Pigmentiphaga sp. H8: one gene and its partner. The protein of the gene in region 2 interacts with the protein of the main gene of each other region in a pairwise test. Links are inferred from orthologs where the notes say so. Each region holds a gene or a part of one and is shown on either strand. Other genes may lie near its edges. The genes, in order: lpdA and EGT29_RS09250.

The links.
Region 1: the proteins of EGT29_RS09250 (region 2) and lpdA interact in binary tests that used the Escherichia coli proteins (3 or more experiments, as listed by UniProt). The link is inferred for Pigmentiphaga sp. H8 from one-to-one orthologs.

The regions. Positions count from the first base shown.
Region 1 is NZ_CP033966.1:2,465,002-2,468,231, forward strand. What follows is about bases 83-2,998. They hold lpdA (dihydrolipoyl dehydrogenase), read left to right. Parts: upstream 83-583; coding sequence 584-2,413; downstream 2,414-2,998. Other genes in these bases: aceF (dihydrolipoyllysine-residue acetyltransferase), read left to right, coding at 83-573; EGT29_RS11745 (tripartite tricarboxylate transporter substrate-binding protein), read left to right, coding at 2,414-2,701; EGT29_RS11750 (hypothetical protein), read left to right, coding at 2,984-2,998. In the rest of the region: more of aceF, read left to right, coding at 1-82; more of EGT29_RS11750, read left to right, coding at 2,999-3,230. UniProt on the Escherichia coli protein: Lipoamide dehydrogenase is a component of the glycine cleavage system as well as of the alpha-ketoacid dehydrogenase complexes.
Region 2 is NZ_CP033966.1:1,954,893-1,958,248, forward strand. What follows is about bases 291-3,332. They hold EGT29_RS09250 (UvrD-helicase domain-containing protein), read left to right. Parts: upstream 291-688; coding sequence 689-2,977; downstream 2,978-3,332. Other genes in these bases: leuS (leucine--tRNA ligase), read right to left, coding at 291-507; infA (translation initiation factor IF-1), read right to left, coding at 3,060-3,329. Also shown: more of leuS, read right to left, coding at 1-290. UniProt on the Escherichia coli protein: A helicase with DNA-dependent ATPase activity. Unwinds DNA duplexes with 3'-5' polarity. Translocates on single-stranded DNA with 3'-5' polarity. Initiates unwinding more efficiently from a nicked substrate than double-stranded DNA.

The DNA of each region.
Region 1 (3,230 bases), 510 kb from region 2 along the record:
CTGGAAGCCTTCCGCGTCCAGCTCAACAAGGAAAACGAGAAGTCCGGCGTCAAGGTCACGATGCTCGCGTTCCTGATCAAGGCCGTGGTCTCGGCGCTGAAGAAATTCCCCGAGTTCAACGCCTCGCTGGAAGGCGACAACCTGATCCTGAAGAAGTACTTCCACATCGGTTTCGCCGCCGACACGCCCAACGGGCTGGTGGTGCCGGTCATCCGCGACGCCGACAAGAAGGGCGTCCTGGAGCTGGCCAAGGAAACCTCCGAACTGGCCAAGAAGGCGCGCGACGGCAAGCTCTCGCCCTCGGAAATGCAGGGTGGCTGCTTCTCGATCTCGTCGCTGGGCGGCATCGGCGGCACCAGCTTCACGCCCATCATCAACGCGCCCGAAGTGGCCATCCTGGGCGTCAGCCGCTCGGCCATGAAACCCGTGTGGGATGGCAAGCAATTCGTGCCGCAACTGACGCTGCCCATGTCGCTGTCGTACGACCACCGCGTCATCGACGGCGCAGCCGGCGCCCGTTTCAACGCCTACCTGGCCTCGGTGCTGGCGGACTACCGCCGCATCCTGCTGTAAGGAGCAACGGATGGCGATAGAACTGAAAGTACCCGACATCGGCGACTTCAAGGAAGTCGAAGTCATCGAGATCCTGGTGGCCGTGGGCGACACCATCAAGGCCGAGCAAAGCCTGATCACCGTCGAATCCGACAAGTCCTCCATGGAAATCCCCGCCGAACAGGGCGGGGTGGTCAAGGCCATCAAGGTCAAGGTCGGCGACAAGGTCAGCGAAGGCTCGGTGCTGCTCGAGATCGACGCCGCCGAAGGCGGTGCCGCCGCCAGCCCGGCCCCGGCCGTGGACACCAAGTCCCGTACCGGCTTCCCCAAGGTCGAACTGGCGCCCGCCGCCATGCACGAACTGGGCGAACCCACCTCCGACAAGCCGGACCCCGATCCTGTCCCGCTGACGACTCCGGCACCGGCCGCCGCCAGCTTCGGCGGCAAGGCCGACCAGAGCTTCGACGTCGTGGTCCTGGGCGCCGGCCCCGGCGGCTACTCCGCCGCCTTCCGCGCCGCCGACCTCGGCCTGAAAGTGGCCCTGATCGAACGCTACGCCACCCTGGGCGGCGTCTGCCTGAACGTCGGCTGCATTCCCTCCAAGGCCCTGCTGCACACCGCCGCCGTGGTCGAGGAAGCCGCCAAGATGGCCGAACACGGCATCACCTTCGGCAAGCCCGAAATCGACCTCACCAAGCTGCGCGCGTTCAAGGACGGCGTCGTCGGCAAGCTGACCGGCGGCCTGGCCGGCATGGCCAAGGCCCGCAAGGTTACCGTCGTGACCGGCGTGGGCGCCTTCGTCGGCCCCAACCACATCGAAGTGCAGGGCAAGGACGGCAAACAGGTCATCCAGTTCGCCAGCGCCATCATCGCCGCCGGCAGCCAGTCCGTGAAGCTGCCCTTCGCCCCCGAAGACGAACGCATCGTCGACTCCACCGGCGCGCTGCTCTTGAAAAGCGTGCCCAAGAAGATGCTCATTATCGGCGGCGGCATCATCGGCCTCGAAATGGGCACGGTGTATTCGACCCTGGGCGCTCGCCTGGACGTCGTCGAAATGCTGGACGGCCTGATGCAGGGCGCCGACCGCGACCTGGTCAAGGTCTGGCAGAAGATGAACGAACACCGCTTCGACAACATCATGTTGAAGACGAAGACGGTGGGCATCGAGGCCAAGAAAGACGGCATCTGGGTCACCTTCGAGGGCGAAAAGGCCCCCAAGGAACCCCAGCGCTACGACCTCGTGCTGCAGGCCGTCGGCCGCAGCCCCAACGGCAAGAAGATCGGCGCCGACAAGGCCGGCGTGCAGGTGGGCGACCGCGGATTCATTTCCGTCGATTCCCAGATGCGTACCAACGTGCCGCACATTTATGCGATCGGCGACATCGTCGGCCAACCCATGCTGGCCCACAAGGCCGTGCATGAAGGCCACGTGGCCGCCGAAGCCGCGGCCGGCCAGAAGAGCCACTTCGACGCCACCGTGATCCCGTCCGTGGCCTACACGGACCCGGAAGTCGCGTGGGTGGGCCTGACCGAAGACGAAGCCAAGAAGCAGGGCCGCAAGGTCACCAAGGGCATGTTCCCCTGGGCCGCTTCGGGCCGCGCCATCGCCAATGGGCGGGACGAAGGGTTTACCAAGCTGCTGTTCGACGAGGAAACGCACCGGATCGTGGGTGGCGGCATCGTGGGTACGAATGCCGGCGACATGATCGGCGAGGTCGCCCTGGCGATCGAGATGGGGGCGGATATGGTGGATATCGGGAAGACCATTCATCCGCATCCGACTCTGGGTGAGTCGATCGGGATGGCGGCTGAGGTGGCGGAAGGGGTGTGTACGGATTTGCCGCCGGTTAGGAAGAAGTAGTTGTCGTTGGGAAAAAAGCCGCACCTAGTGCGGTTTTTTTTGTTCAACGAAAGTAGGACGGCTATATTGTTGGACCAGGGGGTTTTTGAAGTTGAAAAAATTACTGCCGATGTGCTCACGCTGGACGAACAGGGCATCAAGGGTTTCGAATTGTACTTATGGTTCGGTATCGTGGCACGCACCGGCACTCCAGACAGCATCGTCGCCAAACTGAATCAGATCATCACGCAGGTGGCGGAGACGCCGGAATTCAAACAGCGGCCAAAGGCGCCAGGAGCAGATAGGTGAGCCGCCAGCGGCGTTCGAGGCGATGATTAAGGATTCGGGCCAAAATTTGTCAAAGATTGACTGCCAAAGCTGCACGAACGGCAAAGCTTTAATTCGGTTTATATAATCTTTGCACTACTATTGATCGCAAATTCGAACGAACACGAATTTTGCATTGTTTTCTCCAGTGTTCGTCTTCTCCCAGCTGAAGCACCTCTAATTCTATAGAAGGCATCTTCAATACCTCTTCTCATTAGCATCAAGAAATGCGAATTTTAAAAAATCGCTTTGTGGAAGAAACGAATGCCAGATGTCTCCGAAGATCCTAGAGTTGAGCCAGGTATCTATGGCAAAGGCGAAGCAGAAAAGATGTTATGGCTTGCGTCGGCTTATGCGCAAGGAGCCGAGGTGCTAGTTAATTCGATGTTAGACGATCAGTACCAAGCTGATCATGCGCAATGGTTAGTTGTCTCACATCTTTGCCGACATGCTCTTGAGCTTTACTTAAAAGGTTGCATCGGAATTGCTACAGGGGCCATACCAAGAAGCA
Region 2 (3,356 bases):
CTGGTCCACCGGGTCCCAGTTCACCACCTGGGTCTTGCGGTAGGCCACGCCCTTTTCCAGCATCTTCAGGAACAGCCACTGGTTCCACTTGTAGTACCCGGGATCGCAGGCGGCCATCTCGCGCGACCAGTCGATGCCCAGCCCCATCGCCTTCATCTGCTTCTTCATGTAGGCGATGTTGTCGTAGGTCCATTTCGCCGGCGGCACCTTGGACTTGATGGCGGCGTTCTCGGCCGGCATGCCGAAGGCGTCCCAGCCCATGGGCATCAGGACGTTGTAGCCCTTCATGCGCAACTGCCGGTACATGGCGTCGTTGATCGTGTAGTTGCGCACGTGGCCCATGTGCAGCTTGCCGCTGGGGTAGGGCAGCATCGAGCAGGCGTAGAACTTGGGCTTTTCCGAGCCGTCGGCGTTCTTCGCGTGTTCTACCGTCAGGTAGGCGTTGGTCGCTTCCCAGTGCTTCTGGGCAGCGGATTCGATGTCGTTGGGAGCGTAGCGTTCCTGCATGGGTTCCGGGCTGGTCTCTAAGGTATTCTGGCGCGGCGATGACGCCCATGGCCGCGGGCCTGGGCCGGCTCGCGCGGGGCGGCCGACCGGCTAAACCCCTCATTATAGGAGCAGGCGGGGCTCTCCTGGGCCAGCGATGCTAGACTGCCTGCCGCACTCTCTCATTCCAGCCTTCCGCGCCATGTCCCTGCTCGACAACCTCAACGCCCCCCAGCACGCCGCCGTCACGATCGAACCCCGCCACGCCCTGGTGCTGGCCGGCGCCGGCAGCGGCAAGACACGGGTGTTGACCACGCGCATGGCCTGGCTGATCCAGACCGGCCAGGTCAGCCCGCACGGGCTGATGGCCGTCACTTTCACCAACAAGGCTGCGCGCGAGATGCTGACCCGTATCAGCGCGCTGCTGCCCATCAATACCCGCGGCATGTGGATAGGCACCTTCCACGGCCTGTGCAACCGGATGCTGCGCGCGCACTACCGGGATGCCGGGCTGCCCCAGACCTTCCAGATCCTGGACACGGCCGACCAGTTGTCGGCCATCAAGCGGCTGCTCAAGGGCGCGGGCGTGGACGACGAGAAATATCCGCCGCGCCAGTTGCAGCACTTCATCAACGCCGCCAAGGAAGAGGGCCTGCGCCACACCGAGGTCGAGGCGTACGACAGCTTCAACCGGCAGATGGTGGAGCTCTACGGCATGTACGACGCCCAGTGCCAGCGCGAGGGCGTGGTCGACTTCCCCGAGCTGCTGCTGCGCTGCTACGAGCTGCTGACCCACAACGCGCCCATCCGCGAGCACTACCAGCACCGCTTCCGCCACATCCTGGTGGACGAGTTCCAGGATACCAACCGGCTCCAGTACCGCTGGCTCAAGCTGCTGGCGGGCGGCGGCGCGGCCCTGTTCGCCGTGGGCGACGACGACCAGTCCATCTACGCCTTCCGTGGCGCCAACGTGGGCAACATGGCGGAGTTCGAGCGCGAATACGCCCACGAGCGGGTCATCCGGCTCGAGCAGAACTACCGGTCGCACGGCCACATCCTGGACGCGGCCAACACGCTGATCCGCAACAACTCCGGCCGCCTGGGCAAGAACCTGTGGACCGACCAGGGACACGGCGAACCCATCCGCGTCTACGAGGCGCTGTCCGATGCCCAGGAAGCCCAGTGGGTGATCGAGGAAATCCGCTCGCTGGTGGGCGAGGGCAGGCTGCGCCGCGAGGTCGCCATCCTGTACCGCAGCAACGCCCAATCGCGGGTGCTGGAGCATGCGCTGTTCTCGTCGGGCATTCCCTACAAGGTCTACGGCGGCCTGCGCTTCTTCGAGCGCCAGGAGGTCAAGCACGCGCTGGCCTATCTGCGCCTGATGGAAAATCCGCACGACGACACGGCCTGGATGCGGGTGGTGAATTTCCCGGCGCGGGGCATAGGCGCCCGCACGCTGGAGCAGCAGGCCGACATCGCGCGCCTGCACAATTGCAGCCTGTATTCGGCGGTGAGCCAGGTGCCGGGCCGGGGTGGCAACAACCTGGCGCAGTTCGCGAGCCTGATCGACCGCATGCGTTTCGAGACGCAGAACCTGCCGCTGCACGAGATCGTGGACCACGTGATCGATGCCAGCGGCCTGATCCAGCACTATCTGCAGGAAAAGGAAGGCGCCGAACGCATCGAGAACCTGCGGGAACTGGTCAACGCGGCGGCGGCCTTCGCCGCCGAGGACGGCTACGGGCTGGCCGATGCCGGCGCGCTGGCGCAGACCCTGCCCGAGTCCGGCGTCGAGCTGCCGTCTCCGCTGGCGGCCTTCCTGTCGCACGCGGCGCTGGAAGCGGGCGACAACCAGGCGAGCGAGGGGCAGGACGCGGTCCAGCTCATGACGGTGCACGCGGCCAAGGGCCTGGAGTTCGAGGCCGTCTTCATCACCGGGCTGGAGGAAGGGTTGTTCCCGCACGAGAACAGCGTCCTGGAGCAATCCGGGCTGGAAGAGGAGCGGCGGCTGATGTACGTGGCGGTGACGCGCGCCCGCGAGCGCCTGTACCTGAGCTTCTCGCAGACGCGCATGCTGCATGGCCAGACCCGCTACAACATGCGGTCGCGGTTCCTGAGCGAGGTGCCCGAGGAATCGCTGAAGTGGCTGACGCCTCGCGACGGCCGGGCCAAGGCGGTGGATACCGCCGGCGGCTGGGGGCGCGCCGCCTGGGGCGAGGGCTCCGAGCGCGGCAGCTTTTCGCGGCCGGCCAAGGACGCCCCCTACGTGGGTTCGTCCGAGGGCTATTCGAGCCGCCGCACGTCGGACGCCGGGGTCGAGGTCAACGGCCGCATCTTCAAGGTAGGCCAGAGCGTGGCGCATCCGAAGTTCGGCGAAGGCGTCATCGTCAGCCTCATGGGCAGCGGCCAGGACGCCCAGGTCCAGGTCAATTTCGGCGGCGTGGGCACCAAGACGCTGGCGCTCGCCATGGCCAAGCTCGATCCGGCCTGAGCGGCCCCAGCCCTGGCGGCCGACGGCGTTGTGGGTGGGCAGGTCCGCCCAAATCTTGTAGCGGAACGCCTGCCGCAGCAGGTCAGTTACGGCGCTGGGGGCGGCGCAGGCCGGGCGCGGGCGACGGGCCGTCCTTGTGCCGGAAGCTGATGCGTCCCTTGGTCAGGTCGTACGGAGACAGTTCCATCGTGACGCGGTCACCGGCCAGGATACGGATGCGGTGCTTGCGCATCTTTCCGGATGCGTAGGCGGCAACCTCCATGCCGTTTTCCAGCGTGACGCGAAAGCTGGTCGCGGGCAGCACCTCGGCAACGATGCCTTCCATTTCGATCAGTTCTTCCTTATTCGCCATGGTCAATTCCTCCTGTACATGCGAATG